One region of the Nocardia mangyaensis genome, then DNA from elsewhere that is predicted to be linked to it. Evidence: riboswitches for the same ligand, from Rfam matches in the RefSeq annotation. Region 1 holds a riboswitch; the other holds the start of a gene.
The links. A riboswitch is a leader RNA that binds a small molecule or an ion and turns the genes downstream of it on or off. The one in region 1 is predicted to bind S-adenosylmethionine.

Region 1 (8,576 bases):
GTCGGGACCGAGCGCGGCCAGCGCGGCCGTCAGGTACGTCTGATCAGTACCTTGGAAAGACGCGCTGACCACAGCACCACCGCGAATATCGAAGCGCTCCATGCGCTTTCGGTAATCCGCGATGACATAGGGGTCGGGTAGGTAGCCTTCGTTCTCGATCAGCGGGTACCGCGGATCGATGATGTGGACGTGGGCATCGAACAGCGCTCGTGGAGCGCTGGCGCGCTCGAGTTCGCGCCCCTGCGGGTCCCGACGATCAGGCACCGTGGCTTGCTCCTTCGTCGCCTACGCCACGGCGCCTGATCGTCGGGACGGGCGCGAACCGCCGCTGCGCGGCGGACCCTCCTCGAGGTCGGGTCGTACGGGGCTGGTGGTGCGGTTGGTGGCGGACTCGAGTATAGGTTTGTGGCGCGGTACCGGCACACCGAGGTTTGCCGGTACCGCGCATCGTGGAGCGGCGGATCAGGCCTTGTTGGGCTCGGACGCGCGGAGCATGTCCTCGCGTTCGACGACCTTGACCCGTTCACGCCCCTCGGGCTCACCCAACGCCCGCTCGTGAGCATCGAGGCGATACCAGCCCGCCCACGTGGTGAACGGAATACCCTTGCCCTCGAGGAACTCGGTCACCGCATCGAGCTCGGGCTTGGGCGCGGGAGCGAAGTCCTTGGCGTCATCGAGCAGGCAGGCGATGGTCTCGTTGGCATCACCCTTGGTATGGCCGATCAAACCGACCGGACCACGCTTGATCCAACCCGTGACATAGGTCGCGGGCATGAAACGCGCCGAACCCTGCGCGGTGTCATCACCGATCACCCGACCGGCCTCGTTGGGCACCGTGCCGGCCTGATCATCGAAGGGCAACTGGTTGACGTTCTGCGACAGGTAACCCACCGCCCGGTAGATCGCCTGCACATCCCACTGCCGGAACTCACCGGTGCCCTTGACATTGCCGGTCCCGTCGAGCTGGGTGCGTTCGGTCTTGAGCCCGACGACCTTGCCGTCGGAGCCGAGGATCTCGGCGGGGGACTCGAAGAAATGCAGGAACAGTTTGTGCGGGCGATCACCCTGATCACGGATCGCCCACTGCTCGAGGGTGTTGGCGACCATGTCGACCTGCTTGGAGTTACGGCGGGCGGCCTCAGAGCCCTCGTCGTAGTCGATGTCCTCGGGATCGACGATGACCTCGATGGTCGGGGAATGGTCGAGTTCGCGCAGTTCCAGGGGGGTGAACTTGGCCTGGGCGGGGCCGCGACGGCCGAAGACGTGGACCTCGACGGCCTTGTTGGCCTTGAGCCCGTGGTAAACGTTGGGCGGGATCTCGGTCGCCAGTAGCTCGTCACCGGTCTTGGCCAGGACCCGGGCCACGTCCAAGGCCACGTTGCCCACACCCAGGACCGCGACCTTTTCCGCGTCCAGCGGCCACGCGCGGGGCACGTCGGGGTGTCCGTCGTACCAGGACACGAAGTCCGCGGCACCGTAGGAGCCGTCGAGGTCGATACCCGGGATCGCCAAGGCGCGGTCGGCGTTGGCGCCGGTGGAGAAGATCACCGCGTCGTAGAACTGACGCAGGTCATCGAGGGTGATGTCGGTGCCGTAGTCGATGTTGCCGAGCAGGCGGACCTGGTCTTTGTCGAGGACCTTGTGCAGGGCGGTGATGATGCCCTTGATCCGCGGGTGGTCGGGGGCGACGCCGTAGCGGATCAGCCCGAACGGTGCGGGCATGCGTTCGTAGAGGTCGATCGAGACCTCGGCGTCGGACTTCATCAATGCGTCGGCGGCGTAGATACCGGCCGGGCCCGCGCCCACGATCGCGATGCGAAGCGGGCGGGTCGTCGCGGTGTTCGCGTCAGGCCCGGAGGCGGCAGCCTGCGTACCCACGGAGGGATCGCGAACATCGCCAGTGGACTGAGCACTTTGTTCGGTCATTTCTACGCGCACCCTTTGGTCGAGAACTGTTGACGGCGTCAATTCAGCCTAGGCTAACTTGACTATCCGGCTGCTGGCAGCTGCCATCGACGTCGGCAGCAGGCCGCACGACGGCGATTCTATCTGCGGCGTTGTGGCCACCCGGCGTGCGGTGTGGTTGTCCGGGCCGGGTCTGTCAGGATTACAGCATGAACGATGAGCAAACAGGCTCGGATGACCAGCCCATCGTGGTGGATCAGACCGACAAGCGTTCCATCGTCCCGTTCGTCGCGGCCGCGGTGGTGGCGATCGTGGTGCTCATCGGCATCGTGCTCGGTGGGCTGCTCTCACCCGCTGAGAAAAATGTCACAGAGGCCGATCGTCTCGCGGCTGCCGTCACCAACTATATAGACGCGCGTTCGCGCAGCGAGCTGCGTCCGCCGCCGGGTGTCGCGTGCCCCGGCTTCGACGAGGAGGAATCCGGCCTCACCCAGCGGCTCGGCGGCCCGGAATCGGCTGTGTCGATCGACAAGAAGGGTTTCGCGAACCCGACCGTCAACGGCGACAGGGCCAAGGTCGACGCGACCGTCCAGGTCGACGGCAACGACTCGATGAGCACCTGGACGCTGACTCGCGTCGATGGCGACTGGCTGGTCTGCACGCACTGAACTGTTTGACACGGTGACCTGTGGCGAGGCAATCTCGGATCGCAAGGTCATGAGTGCCAGCGTCAAGCCCCGGCTCGCTGGTCGGCAACCCTCCTCCGCGGCGGGGTGCTCCGGGTGACGACCTGGCCGTGTGCCGGATTCCCGCCACGGCAAGAGCGGATTCAGTAGGAGGCGACATGACTTACGCTGGCGACATCACCCCCGAGCAGGCGTGGGAGATCCTGAGCGAGCATCCCGACGCGGTACTCGTGGACGTGCGCACCGAGGGTGAGTGGGCCCAGATCGGCATCCCCGACACCAGTTCCATCGAACGCCCGGCGCATTTCATCGAGTGGGTCGACGGCACCGGCACCCGCAATCCGAAGTTCGGCGCACAACTCGAACAGGCCCTGGGTGAGCGCCCCGCGGACGCGCCCGTGGTGTTCCTGTGTCGTTCGGGTCAGCGCTCCGCGCACGCGGCGAACCTGGCGACCGCGGCGGGCATCGCCCCGTCCTACAACGTGCTCGACGGTTTCGAAGGCGGTCCCGACGTGTTCGGACAGCGTGGGAGCGCCGGCTGGCGCGCCGTCGGCCTGCCGTGGCGTCAGGCATAGGGAGAACAGCATGATCACCGGTGGTTCGTTCGACAAGCCACTGCCCGAGGGCGTCGGCCCCGCCACTCTCGGCGTCCGTGGCGGCCTGCGCCGCTCGGGTTTCGAGGAGACCTCCGAGGCGCTGTACCTGACCTCCGGATTCGTCTACGAGAGCGCCGAGGCCGCCGAGGCCGCGTTCACCGGCGAGGTCGAGCACTTCGTCTACTCCCGCTACGGCAATCCGACCGTGTCGATGTTCGAGGAGCGCATCCGGCTGCTCGACGGCGCCGAAGCGGCCTTCGCGACCGCCTCGGGCATGTCCGCGGTGTTCACCGCGCTCGGCGCGCTGCTGAAGGCGGGCGACCGGCTCGTCGCCGCGCGCAGCCTGTTCGGTTCCTGCTTCGTGGTGTGCAACGAGATCCTGCCGCGCTGGGGCATCGAGACGGTCTTCGTCGACGGTGACGACCTCGAGCAGTGGGAGCAGGCGCTCTCGGTGCCCACCCAGGCCGTCTTCTTCGAGACCCCCGCGAATCCGATGCAGACCCTGGTCGACGTGCGTAGAGTCACCGAGCTCGCGCATGCCGCGGGCGCGAAAGTGGTGCTGGACAACGTCTTCGCCACCCCCTTGCTGCAGCGCGGCTTCGAACTCGGCGCCGACGTGGTCGTCTACTCCGGCACCAAGCACATCGACGGGCAGGGCCGCGTTCTCGGCGGCGCCATCCTCGGTTCCAAGGACTACATCGACGGCCCCGTCAAAACCCTGATGCGCCACACCGGTCCCGCCCTGAGTCCCTTCAACGCCTGGACCCTGCTCAAGGGCCTGGAAACCATGCCGCTGCGGGTGCGCCAGTCCACCGATTCCGCACTGAAGGTCGCCGAGTTCCTGGCGACCAACAAGTCGGTGAACTGGGTGAAATACCCCTTCCTGGAATCACATCCGCAGCATGCCCTGGCCATCGAGCAGATGTCGGGCGGCGGCACCGTCGTCACCTTCGAACTCGCGGGCGCTGACGGCAAGAAGCGCGCCTTCGAGGTGCTGAACCGGCTGCGCATCATCGACATCTCCAACAACCTCGGTGACGCGAAGACCCTCATCACCCACCCCGCCACCACCACCCACCGGGCGATGGGTCCGGACGGCCGCGCCTCGATCGGCCTGAGCGACGGCGTGGTTCGCATCTCCGTCGGCCTCGAGGACCTCGAAGACCTCCTCGGCGATCTCGACCACGCACTGAGTTAGCGCCAGGGGCGGTTGCCTGACCCGGCAACCGCCCCTGACCTGTCTTCGCTTACAGCACAGCGTCTTTCGTTTCGGCCAGAGCCCACGTGCAGATCAGGCTGACGACGCCGAGGACCGCGAGCATCACACCGATCGCGATGCTGCCGTATGCCGCGGCGAGCGGTGTGGCGATCAGCGGCGGAATCGCGCCACCCAGCACCCCGGCCAGGTTGTAGCCCAGACCGGCGCCCGTGTAGCGGTACCGGGTGTGGAACAGCTCGGGAAGCAGTGCGCCGCAAGGGCCGTAGGCGATGCCGAAGATGGCGAGCGTGATCGCCACCCCGATCGCGAAGGCCACGGGCGAGCCGGTGTCGATCAGCGGGAACAGCGCGAGCGACCAGACGATGGCCGCGGCACACGACGTCATGATCACCACGCGCCGCCCGATCCGGTCGGAGTAGAGGGCTGATACGACCGTCGTCGCCCCGAAGACCACGGCGGAACCGACGCCGACCAGCAGGACGAAGGGCCGGTCGTGTCCGAGTGTCTTGGTTCCGTAACTGGTGAGGTACGCGGTACCCATGTAGAACATCGCGAACAGCATCGCGATCGAACCCGCCGCGAGCAGGATCTCCTTGCGCTGTTCCTGCCAGGCGTCCAGGAACGGCAACCGCTTCGGTGACGTCGACTCGTCGGTCTGCTCCTGCTTCTGCTGTGCGCGGAACACCGGAGTCTCCTCGATGGCGAGGCGCATGTAGAGGCCGATCGCGACGAGCACGATCGAGAAGATGAACGGAATTCGCCACCCGTAGTCGAGGAACGCGCTGTCGGTGTCGCCGAGGACGGCGCCGGTGATCAAGAAGGTCCCGCACGACAACAAGAAGGCGATCGCGGGCCCGATCTGTGGGAAGAGCGCGTATTTCCCGCGTTGGCCCGGTGGTGCGTACTCGGCGGTGAGCAGCGTGGCGCCCGCCCACTCGCCGCCGACGGCGAAGCCCTGGCAGAACCGCAGCAGCACAAGGAGTATCGGCGCCGCGACACCGATCGTGCTCGCGCCGGGCAGCAGTCCGATGAGCAAGGTGGACAAGCCCATCAGCAGCAACGTCGAGATGAGCGTCTTCTTCCGCCCGATCCGATCGCCGAAATGACCGAACAGCATCGAACCGGCAGGCCGAGCGATGAAGGCGACGGCGAAGGTCGCGAACGACGCGACCGTCCCGGCAGTCGCTCCCAGCGCCGGGAAGAACACGGTGGGAAACACCAGCGCGGCCGCGGTGCCGTAGATGAAGAAGTCGTAGAACTCGATGGTCGTGCCGATACAACTGGCAATCGCGACTTTGCGTACGCTGGTCGGCTTCTCGGCCGCTCGCTCCGGCGGCGGCCCAGCCTTACTCGTGAGAGTCACCGTTTTCCTCCAAGCTCGTAGCGGCACTCGAACTGTCCGCCAGGATGTTGGAAGGGTAGTGATCGGCATCACACGCCGGGCACCCCCGGAAAGGGGTGGTTCACCCCCCAGCAGTCATGGGCTGCGGGTGGGGTGAGCGGAGAATTACACTGCGGGCATGAGTTCTGGGGGAGTGCCGCGACCGGCCACGTACTACTACCCGTCGGTGCTGTACCTGGTGGGGATGATCGCGGGAGCGGCCGCTCTCGTCGCGGGCGGCATCTGGGTTGTGCTGTCCGGTGACGCTCCGCTGTTTCCGCTCGTCGCGAGTGTGCTGGGCGTTCCGTTCTTCACCTGCGCCGGCGTATTCCTGGCAGCCCGCCTGATCCTGCGCAAGCCGGAACTGGTGTTGACCGACGACGGTCTGGTCCACCGGCAATACGGCCGGATCGGATGGGATGAGGTCACGCACGCGCGCATTCAGACCGTGCGCACGTCAGCGTTCTCCCACGCCCGCTTCCTCCAGCTCGGCTTGCATGATCCGGATGCGTTCTACGCCCGAAGTTCCCGATGGCTGCGGTTGATGGCCAAGGCCAACCGGAGGCTCGGGTACGGCCAGGCGAACTTGGCGGGGTCCACGCTGGGCGCACCGCTCGAGCAGGTACTGAACGCGATGCGGACCTACCGGCCGGGCCTGGTCATCCTCGAATAGCCGAGCACGGCCGGTAGGGCGTGCTCAGACCTTGTCGACCTCACCGTTCGACAGCGCCTTCTGCAGGGAGTTGAAGACGGTCAACCCCTGGCCGACCATTCCGTTGACGAGTTCGCCGACGCCGTCCGGTCCGTTGAGGACGGTGAGGTTGGCGTTCGCCAGGCCGGTGGAGGCCTGCTTGACGATTTCGGGGAGCTGTTCGATCAGGAGCTGGTCGAGGGCGATGCGGTTGTTGGAGGCGGCGGCATCGGCCTGGATGCGGGTGCGGGCGGCTTCGGCCTCGGCGAGAATGCGGACGCGCTCCGCTTCGGCCTGCGCGGGTTTCACCACTTCGGCCTGGAGTTCCTGTTCGCGCAGGTCGGCGTTCTTGCGGGCCTGCTCGGCCTGCGCGGTGAGGACTTCCTGACGGGCGATGGCGTCGGCGAGCGGACCGGCCTGTGCCGCTTCGGCATTGGCCTTGTCGATGTCGCGCTGGTACTGCGCCTGCAGCAGGGAGGTCTCCCGCTCGTACTCGGCTTGCCGACGCAGTGACTCCTGCTCGGCTTCGGCGGAACGCTGGGCCGCCTGGGCCTGGGCGATCTGCGCGTCGCGTTGTACGGCCGCATTGTGCGGTGCGGCAAGGGCATTGATGTAGCCGAGGTTGCCGTCGTCGATGGACTGGATCTGGAAGGAGTCGACCCACAGGCCGATATTGCCCATCTCCACCTTCGAGGCCACCAGCACCTCGTCGGCCAGCTTCTGCCGCTCGCGGATGATCTCCTCGACCGTCATCGAGCCGACGATCGAGCGCAGGTGGCCGGAGAAGATCCGGCCCGTCAGGACCGACATCTCACGTTCCTGCTCGGACAGGAACCGTTGTGCCGCATTGACGATCGATTGGGTGTCGTTGGCGACCTTGAACGCGATCACCGCGCGCACGTCGAGCTGGATCGCCTGCTTGGTGACGCAACGTTCCTGGATCTCGGACTCGAACATGGCCAGCGACAGGTAGCTGACCTTGCGGAAGAACGGAATCACCCAGGTGCCGCGACCGATGATCACCTTGAACGGCGTGTTGTCCTTGCTCTTGGCGCCGCTGACCAGCATCGCCTCGTCGGGATCCGGCACGTGATAGCCCAGCATGTGAGCCCCTCCCTCGTCTTCAGTTCTCTTGCGGTGGTTACGGTGTGAGCGGAATCCAGACGACGACATCGACGATCCGGCCCGGGTTGACCGCCACGATCAGCACGGTGGTCCCGGCCGCGATCGGCTCGTCGGCACGCGCGATGTAGAGTTCCGTGCCCCCGCGAATCGCGACGAGCACCTCGCCCAGCGCACCCGCGGCCCGGATCGGCGAGGTGATGGTGCCCGTCAGGCCGTGCACCGGATCGGTCATCGCGGCGGAACCTCCTTGTGTCGCACACCGAATGGACTCAGCGTACGGATGTCGGGATGCGGCCGGGTAGCAAAAACTTTATTGACAGCATGTTGTCAACTATGACAGCATGTTGTCATGATGAAGAAGACAGTCCACGTAGCCGTCTACGACACGCTCGCCGATTGGGAGGTGGGCGCGGCCACCGCGCACATCGCCAACCCCGACTTCCAGCGCGAACCCGGCCGCTTCGAGGTGCGACACGTGGGCCTGAGCGCCGAGCCGATCACCACGATCGGCCGCATGAAGGTGACGCCCGATCTGGCCCTGTCCGAGATCGACCCGGCGGATTCCGCGATGCTCATCCTGCCCGGCGCCGACCTGTGGGAAGGCGACGATCTGATTCCCTTCGCGCACAAGGCGAGGCAGTTCGTCGAGGCCGGTGTGCCGGTCGCCGCGATCTGCGGCGCCACCTTCGGACTCGCCAGGGAAGGGCTGCTCGACGACCGTGCGCACACCAGCAACGCGGCGGAATTCCTGGTCTACAGCGGATATTCGGGCGCGGAGCACTACGTGGAGGCCCCTGCCGTCACCGATCGCGACGTGATCACCGCGGATTCCATGTCCCCCTTCGAATTCGCCCGAGAGATCTTCGCTCGCCTCGATCTCTACGAGCCGCACGTCCTGGGGGCCTGGTACCAACTGTTCGCCCTGAAGGACCCGGCCGGATACGCCGCCCTCGCCGAATACGCAGGGAGCCAA
Region 2 (8,576 bases), 1.4 Mb from region 1:
GACGGTGCCCGCGTGGTCGAAGACCATGAAGCGTGTCGAGGTGGTGCCCTGATCGATCGCACCCACGTACCGGCTCATCGTGTCCTTCCCTGGACTCACCGTCGAGTCCGTCGCTCGGGCGCGGTGGCGGCCGGGCCCCGAACGCCACGCTAGGAACGGCCCGCGCGCGCCGCCACCGCCACCGTTCGACAATGCCGAACGATCGGCTGATAGGTTCGGGGTGTGCCTGGCGCGATCCAGTCGATCGAACGAGCCGCAGCCGTGCTGCGCCTGCTCGCGCGCGCCCCCGGACCGCTGGCCGTCGGTGAGATCGCGGCCACCCTCGACCTGGCCAAACCCACCGCGCACGGGATTGTGCGCACGCTGGTCGGCGTCGGGTTCGTCGCCCAGGACGCGGCCTCGGGCCGGTATCTGCTCGGTCCCGCGCTCGGTGAACTGGGAACAGACCGGCTCGACGTCAACGAGTTGCGTGCCCGGGCGATCCACCGGGCCGATGCCCTCGCGGCGCGCAGTGGGGAATCGGTGCGGATCGCGGTGGCGCGAAACTCGACGGTGACGGTCATCCATCACGTCTTCCGGCCCGACAACAGTGCGCAAGCGCTGGCGCTCGGCGAAGTACTGCCCGCCCATGCGACCGCGCTGGGCAAGGTCCTGCTGGCCTACGACAGCGCCACCGAACCCGGACCCCTGACGGCCTTCACCCGTCGCACCCTCACGGATCGGGGAGAACTCGACCGTGCCATCGCCGAGGTGCGCCACACCGGCTGGGCAGGCGAGATCGATGAGTCCCGGCCCGGCGAGTCAGGGATCGCCGCGCCCATCCGAACCCGGGGCGGTCTGGTGGTCGCCGCCATCGGCATCTCGGGGCCCACAGAGCGCCTGTGCGACAGTCGATTACAACTCCGCCCGGTTACCATCGCCCAGGTCCGAGCCGCCGCCCAAGCCATCCACCGCGATCTGCGAGAGCCACGATGAAGTCCACAGCACCAGCGACCACCACCGTGTCGTCGACTTCTGGCGAGCGCGGCACAGCAGCCGCGCTCGGGACCATCGGCGTGACATCGCCCGGCGCAACGGCTGAGCCGAGGACGGACGACAGGAGCAGGGGCCAATGACGCAGCGATACGTACTCGCGATCGATCAGGGGACCACGTCGAGCCGGTGCATGGTGTTCGACCGGCACGCCCGCCTGGTGGGGATGGCGCAGCGGACGCATCGTCAGCACTACCCCAGGTCCGGATGGGTGGAGCAGGACGCGGTCGAGATCTGGCGGACGGTGGAGCGGATCGTGCCCGCGGCACTGCGGGACGCGGGGGTCGCCGTCGAGCAGGTGGCGGCGATCGGGATCGCGAATCAGCGTGAGACGACGGTGGTCTGGGACCGGAAGACCGGGGTGCCGGTGCGGTTGGCGATCGTCTGGCAGGACGTGCGCACCGAGGAGCTGGTCGAGCGGCTGCGGGAACTGCCTGGCGCACAACGCATCAGAGAGCTGACCGGGCTGCCGCTGGCGACCTACTTCGCCGCGCCCCGACTGCGCTGGCTGCTCGACTCCGTCGACGGGCTGCGCGAGCGTGCCGAACGGGGCGAGGTGCTGTTCGGAACGATGGAGTCCTGGCTGATCTGGAACCTCACCGGCGGCGAGCACGTCACCGATGTGACCAATGCCGGGCGTACCCTGCTGATGAACCTGACGACCCGCCGGTGGGACGAGGAACTGTTGCGGTTCTTCGACATTCCCCGCGCGGTGCTCCCCCGCATCGAATCCTCGACCGGCGATTTCGGCACGGCGCGCACGGTGGCGCCCGGCGTGCGCATCGGCGCCGCGCTCGGCGATCAACACGCCGCGCTGTTCGGCCAGACCTGTTTCGCGCCGGGCGAGACCGAATGCACCTACGGCACCGGCGGATTCCTGATGATGAACACCGGCACCGAGCTGGTCCGCTCCGAACACGGCCTGCTCACCACCATCGGGTATCAGGTCGGCCCGGAACCGGTGTACGCGCTGGAAGGCCCGATCGCCGTCACCGGTTCGCTGGTGCAGTGGCTGCGCGACATCGTCGGCCTGATCGCGACAGCGCCCGAAATCGAAACTCTCGCAAACACTGTCGACGACAACGGCGGCTGCTACCTGGTCCCCGCCTTCTCCGGGCTCTACGCCCCGCACTGGCGCAGCGATGCCCGTGGCCTGCTCATCGGCCTGACCTCCTACGTCACCAAGGGCCACCTGGCCCGCGCGGTCCTCGAGGCGACCGCCTGGCAGACCCGCGACGTGGTCGAGGCGATGAACGCCGACGCGGGCCTGCGAGCGACCTCCCTGCGCGTAGCAGGCGGCATGGCGACCAACAACCTGCTCATGCAGATCATCGCCGACGTCCTCGACATCCCCGTCACCCGTCCCTTGGTCACCGAAACGGTCTCCCTCGGCGCCGCCTACGCCGCGGGCCTCGCGGTCGGCTACTGGCCGGATCTTCAAGGACTGCGGCGCAATTGGCGGGTGGCCGCCCAATGGCGCCCCTGCCCCGCCCGCACTGTGCGCGACGCGGAGTACGAGCAGTGGCAACGCGCAGTACAGCTCAGCGTCGGCTGGGTCCGTCCGGCGGCCGGCAGCCCACCGAAACCGGACTGACCACTCGACAGTTCCACCACGGCCGCCCGCGCCGCCGAGATCAGCCGAAGAGCTCGTTCGCGGACGTTGCGGTGACGGCCTGCTTCAGCCATTCGTCGAGTACATTTTTACATGTTCGTCGTCGGTTTTCATCAGGCCGGACAGGAACGCCGCCAAGACTTCGTCCATGTGCGGTCCTGCGCCGTGCGCCATGGCCGAGAGTACAGCGCGTTCGGGGCAGCGCCTGGCCTCGCCGGGGTCGGTAACCAGGGGAAAGCGGTCGGGGCCGAGCACCTGCGGCTGGATTGCCGACCCGAAAGTGTCGAGTTCGAGCAAAGCTTCGTGGAGGTAGCTCGGCATGCGCCGCAAGGTACGGCTTCATCGAAGAGACTTTCGAATCAGCTATGGCGTGTTGCGTGACTCGCGGTGCTGGAGCCAGACGGTCACGGTGAACAGCAGGACGCCTGCCACGGCGAGCATGGCGCCGATCATGGCCGGTGCGGTGTAGCCCAGCCCCGCCGCGATGACCAGGCCGCCGAGCCACGCCCCCACGGCGTTGGCGAGGTTGAGGGCGGCGTGGTTGAGGGCGGCGGCGAGAGTTTGGGCGTCGGCGGCGACGTCCATCAGGCGGGTTTGCAGGCCGGGGGCGAGGGCGGCGCCGGACGCGCCGACCAGAAAGGCGCCGATCCCGGCGGTGATCGGGTGGTGGGCGGCGAGGACGAAGCCGGCCAGGATCACCACCATGGCGATCATGGCGACGAAGATCGACCGGTCGACGCCGCGGTCGGCGAGGATGCCGCCGCCGATGTTGCCCACGATCATGCCGAGGCCGAACAGCGCGAGCACGATCGGGACCGCGCCGATGGCCATGCCGGCCACGTCGGTCATGGTGGTGGCGATGTAGGTGTAGACGGCGAACATGCCGCCGAAGCCGATCGCGCCGACAGCCAGGGTGAGCAGCACCTGCGGGCGGCGCAGCGCCCCCAGCTCGGTCATCGGGTCGCTGATCTTCATGCCCGTCAGATCGGGCACGTAGCGCCACAGCGCGGCCACGGTCGCCACCCCGATCACCGCGACGACCACATAGGCGTTGCGCCACCCGAGATGCTGACCCAACCAGGTCGCCCCCGGCACCCCGAGCACGTTCGCCACACTCAACCCGAGCATCACCGCCGCCACCGCCTTGGCCCGCTGCCCCACAGGCGCGAGCGTCGCGGCGGCCAGCGAGGCGACACCGAAGTACGCGCCGTGCGGCAGACCGGACACGAACCGCGCCGCGACAAGCGTCGGGAAGGTCGGCGCGAGCACGGTCGCGGCATTGCCGATGGTGAACGCCGCCATCAACGCGATCAGCAGCTTCTTTCGCGACACCCGCGCGCACAGCGCGGCGATCAACGGCGCGCCGACCACCACCCCGAGCGCGTAGGCCGACACCGCGTGCCCGGCCGAGGGCTCGGAGATGTCGAAGGCCCTGGCGATATCGGGCAGCAAACCCATGGTCACGAATTCGGTGGTACCGATTCCGAACCCACCGAGTGCCAGCGCCAGCATCGCCGGGACATGCCAACTGGTCCGTGGCGTCTCGACGACGGCGAGGGAAGAAGTCACGCCTCCATGCAACGACCCCGGTTACCCGATTGCTACCCGGGAAGACCGTGAGCTACCCCACCCGGCAGTGGAAAAGCCCGGTGAGTTACCCACCGATCTCGCAAGAACATGGGTAACTCACCGGGTGCGGGCCAACCCCACTACGCGGCCGAAGCTTGCCGCCCGCCCAGGTCCCCCCGCACCTGAATCCGGCCTAAATACGCGGAGAGGCGGACAGCGTGCGGGCCAGGTTGGCGTCCAGGGCGCCGAGGAATTCCTCGGTGCTCAGGTATCCCTGATCTCCGCCGACGAGCAGCGCCAGATCCTTGGTCATCTGCCCACCCTCGACGGTCTTGATGACGACGTCTTCGAGCGCCTGCGCGAAGCCGATCACCTCGGGGGTGTTGTCCAGCTTGCCGCGGTGTTCGAGGCCGCGGGTCCAGGCGAAGATCGACGCGATCGGGTTGGTCGAGGTCGGCTTGCCCTGCTGGTGCTGACGGAAGTGCCGGGTGACGGTGCCGTGCGCGGCCTCGGCCTCGCAGGTGCGACCGTCCGGGGTGAGCAGCACCGAGGTCATCAGGCCGAGCGAGCCGAAGCCCTGGGCCACGGTGTCGGACTGCACGTCGCCGTCGTAGTTCTTACAGGCCCAGACGTAGCCGCCCTCCCACTTCATGGAGGAGGCGACCATGTCGTCGATCAGACGGTGCTCGTAGGTCAGGCCCGCCGCGTCGAACTCGGCCTTGAACTCGGCGTCGAAGACTTCCTGGAAGGTGTCCTTGAACATGCCGTCGTAGGCCTTGAGGATGGTGTTCTTCGTGGAGAGATACACCGGGTAGTTCTGCTGCAGGCCGTAGTTGAACGAGGCCCGCGCGAAGTCCACGATCGACTTCTTGAAGTTGTACATACCCATGACGACGCCGCCGTCGGCGGGCATCTTCACGACCTCGTGCACGATCGGCTCGCTGCCGTCCTCGGGCGTGAAGGTCAGCGTGACGGTACCCGCCTCGTAAACCTTGAAATCGGTGGCGCGGTACTGGTCGCCGAAGGCGTGACGGCCGATGATGATCGGCTTGGTCCAGCCGGGCACCAGGCGGGGCACGTTGGAGATGATGATCGGCGCGCGGAAGATGGTGCCACCCAGAATGTTTCGGATGGTGCCGTTGGGCGAGCGCCACATCTTCTTGAGGCCGAACTCCTTCACCCGGTCTTCGTCGGGGGTGATGGTGGCGCATTTGACGCCGACGCCGTGCTTCTTGATGGCGTTCGCGGCGTCAACTGTGACCTGGTCGTCTGTCTTGTCGCGATACTCGATGCCGAGGTCGTAGTACTCGAGGTTCACGTCGAGATACGGATGGATCAGCTTGTCCTTGATGAACTGCCAGATGATCCGGGTCATCTCGTCGCCGTCGAGTTCTACGACGGTACCTTCAACCTTGATCTTGGACATGGATCTTCGTGTCCTCCTAGGATGGTGCCCTCATTGCACGGCCAGGCGAACACGCTTGTGAGCGGACCCCAGCTGTTCCAACAGACAACGTATATGCCCCGCGTTGTCTGCGGGACGTGTGGTGCAAACAAGACAAGCGTACTGCTGCCAGTGACCTCACCGCGATGGGAGGGCCCGCTGTGCGGGACTGCGGCGGCGACACACCGCGCCGACCAGTGATCTTCTCGACGAAATCGGGAGAAATTTCCGCGCGGGCGAGATGTCCGGTTAACATGACGGCAAGGTCATGAGTACCAGCGTCAAGCCCCGGCTCGCTGGTCGGCAACCCTCCAGCTGCGGTGGGGTGCTCCGGGTGATGACCGGGCCCTCGAAGGTCGAGGGCAAGCGCGCATTCGTAGGAGGCCACCATGTGTTGTTGCCCGTCGATCCGACCCAGCTGACGAGATACCCGGCGAACAACCCCCTGGAGCATCACCATGTCCAACTCCACCCTGCCCGAGAACTGGTCGTTCGAGACCAAGCAGGTCCACGCGGGCCAAGCCCCCGACGCCGCGACCAACGCGCGGGCCCTGCCGATCTACCAGACCACCTCCTACACCTTCCGTGACACCGACCACGCCGCCGCGCTGTTCGGTCTCGCCGAGCCGGGCAACATCTACACCCGGATCATGAACCCCACCCAGGACGCGGTGGAGCAGCGCGTGGCCGCGCTGGAAGGCGGCGTCGCGGCACTGCTGCTGGCCTCCGGTCAGGCCGCCGAGACCTACGCGATCCTGAACCTGGCGAGCGCGGGCGACCACATCGTGTCCAGCCCGCACCTCTACGGCGGCACCTACAACCTGTTCCACTACTCGCTGCCCAAGCTCGGCATCGAGGTCTCCTTCGTCGAAGACCCCGACGACCTCGCCCAGTGGGAAGCCGCGATCCGGCCCAACACCAAGGCCCTCTACGGCGAGACCATCGCCAACCCGAGCAGCGCGGTCTTCGACATCCCCGGCATCGCCGGTGTCGCGCACGCGGCGGGCCTGCCGCTGATCGTCGACAACACCGTCGCGACCCCGTACCTGATCCAGCCGCTGGCCCACGGCGCCGACATCGTCGTGCACTCGGCCACCAAGTACCTGGGCGGCCACGGCGCCGCGGTGGCCGGGGTGATCGTCGACGGCGGCACCTTCGACTGGACCGTGCGCGACGCCGACGGCAAGTCCCGCTATCCCGGCTTCACCGAGCCCGACCCGAGCTACCACGGCGCGGTCTTCGCCGACCTGGGCGCGCCCGCCTTCGCGCTCAAGGCTCGCGTACAGCTGCTGCGCGACCTCGGCGCGGCGGTGTCGCCGTTCAACGCCTTCCTCATCGCGCAGGGCATCGAGACGCTGAGCCTGCGCGTCGAGCGGCACGTGGCCAATGCCGAGGTGGTCGCGAAGTTCGTCGCCGAGCAGCCCGGCGTCGAGACGGTGCACTACGCGGGCCTCGAGTCCTCGCCCTGGCACGCGCGGGCCAAGGAACTGGCGCCGAAGGGCGCGGGTGCGATCGTGGCCTTCGAGCTGGCCGGTGGCGTCGACGCGGGCAAGAAGTTCGTGGACGCGCTCAGCCTGCACAGCCATGTCGCTAACATCGGGGATGTGCGTTCTCTCGTGATTCACCCGGCGTCGACCACGCATTCGCAGTTGACACCGGAGGAGCAGCTGGCCGCGGGCGTCAAGCCCGGCCTGGTCCGGCTCGCCGTGGGCATCGAGGGTATCGACGACATCCTGGCCGATCTGCGGGCCGGTTTCGCGGCGGCGACCACGTGACTGTGAGCACCGAATCGCCGATCGCCCGTCCCGGCACCGGAGTGGCTCTGCTGCCACCGCCGGACGGGCGTCTCGGCGTGGTCGCCATCGGGGAGGTTGCGCTGGAGAACGGCGCCGTCGTCCCCGATGTGCGGCTGGCGGTGCAACGCTGGGGTGAGCTCTCGCCCACCCTGGACAACGTGGTGCTCGTCGAACACGCGCTCACCGGTGACTCGCACGTCATCACCAGTGCCGACAATGCCCAGCCCGGCTGGTGGGAGGGCATGGTAGGCCCCGGCGCGCCGATCGACACCGACGAATGGTGTGTGATCGCCACCAACGTGCTCGGCGGCTGCAAGGGCAGCACCGGGCCGTCCACGCTCGCGCCCGACGGCAAGCCGTGGGGCGCGCGTTTTCCCGAGTTGACCATCCGTGATCAGGTGACCGCCGAGGCTCAGCTGCTCGACGTGCTCGGCATCGAGCGCCTGGCCTCGGTGGTCGGTGGCTCGATGGGCGGCATGCGGGTGCTCGAGTGGATGATCGACAAGCCCGAGCGGGTCTCGGCGGCGCTGGTGCTCGCTGTCGGCGCGCGGGCCACCGCCGATCAGATCGGCACCCAGACCACCCAGATGGCCGTCATCACGGCCGACCCGGACTGGCAGGGCGGCGACTATCACGGCACCGGCCGCGCGCCGACGACCGGCATGGGCCTGGCCCGCCGCATCGCGCACCTGACCTACCGCACCGAGGGCGAACTCGACCACCGCTTCACCAATCGCCCCCAGGGCGACGAGGACCCGTGGCAGGGTGGCCGCTACGCGGTGCAGAGCTACCTGGAGCACCAGGCCGAGAAGCTGGTCCAGCGCTTCGACCCGGCCACCTATGTGCTGCTCAGCGAGGCCATGAACCGCCACGACATCGGTCGCGGTCGCGGTGGTGTCGCCGCCGCGCTCGCCTCGACGCGGGTGCCGTGCGTGGTGGGCGGTGTCGACTCCGATCGCCTCTATCCCCTGCACACCCAGGCCGAGCTGGCCGAGGGGCTGCCGGGCTGCGCCGGACTCGAGATCGTGCACTCGCGCGACGGACACGACGGCTTCCTCACCGAGGCCGCCGCGGTGGCCAAGCTGCTCACCGAGACCATGCGCTTGGCGCGGGAGAACCGCTG

Region 2: linked by a shared signal. The riboswitch ahead of BOX37_RS04550 (bifunctional o-acetylhomoserine/o-acetylserine sulfhydrylase) and the one ahead of BOX37_RS31240 (rhodanese-like domain-containing protein) in region 1 are both predicted to bind S-adenosylmethionine.

What each region holds. Positions count from the first base shown of each region.
Region 1 is NZ_CP018082.1:6,879,304-6,887,879, reverse strand. Features, by position in the region: gene BOX37_RS31255 (amidohydrolase family protein) at 1-204, opposite strand, end outside; gene BOX37_RS31250 (FAD-dependent oxidoreductase) at 463-1,878, opposite strand; gene BOX37_RS31245 (Rv0361 family membrane protein) at 2,115-2,573, shown strand; SAM riboswitch class IV at 2,619-2,735, shown strand; gene BOX37_RS31240 (rhodanese-like domain-containing protein) at 2,750-3,166, shown strand; gene BOX37_RS31235 (O-succinylhomoserine sulfhydrylase) at 3,177-4,385, shown strand; gene BOX37_RS31230 (MFS transporter) at 4,435-5,769, opposite strand; gene BOX37_RS31225 (STM3941 family protein) at 5,927-6,460, shown strand; gene BOX37_RS31220 (SPFH domain-containing protein) at 6,485-7,582, opposite strand; gene BOX37_RS31215 (hypothetical protein) at 7,620-7,835, opposite strand; gene BOX37_RS31210 (type 1 glutamine amidotransferase family protein) at 7,956-8,576, shown strand, end outside.
Region 2 is NZ_CP018082.1:1,005,536-1,014,111, reverse strand. Features, by position in the region: gene glpK (glycerol kinase GlpK) at 1-78, opposite strand, end outside; gene BOX37_RS04575 (IclR family transcriptional regulator) at 223-975, shown strand; gene glpK (glycerol kinase GlpK) at 1,112-2,626, shown strand; gene BOX37_RS04565 (hypothetical protein) at 2,711-2,965, opposite strand; gene BOX37_RS04560 (MFS transporter) at 3,008-4,156, opposite strand; gene BOX37_RS04555 (NADP-dependent isocitrate dehydrogenase) at 4,407-5,639, opposite strand; SAM riboswitch class IV at 5,922-6,032, shown strand; gene BOX37_RS04550 (bifunctional o-acetylhomoserine/o-acetylserine sulfhydrylase) at 6,116-7,432, shown strand; gene metX (homoserine O-acetyltransferase MetX) at 7,429-8,576, shown strand, end outside.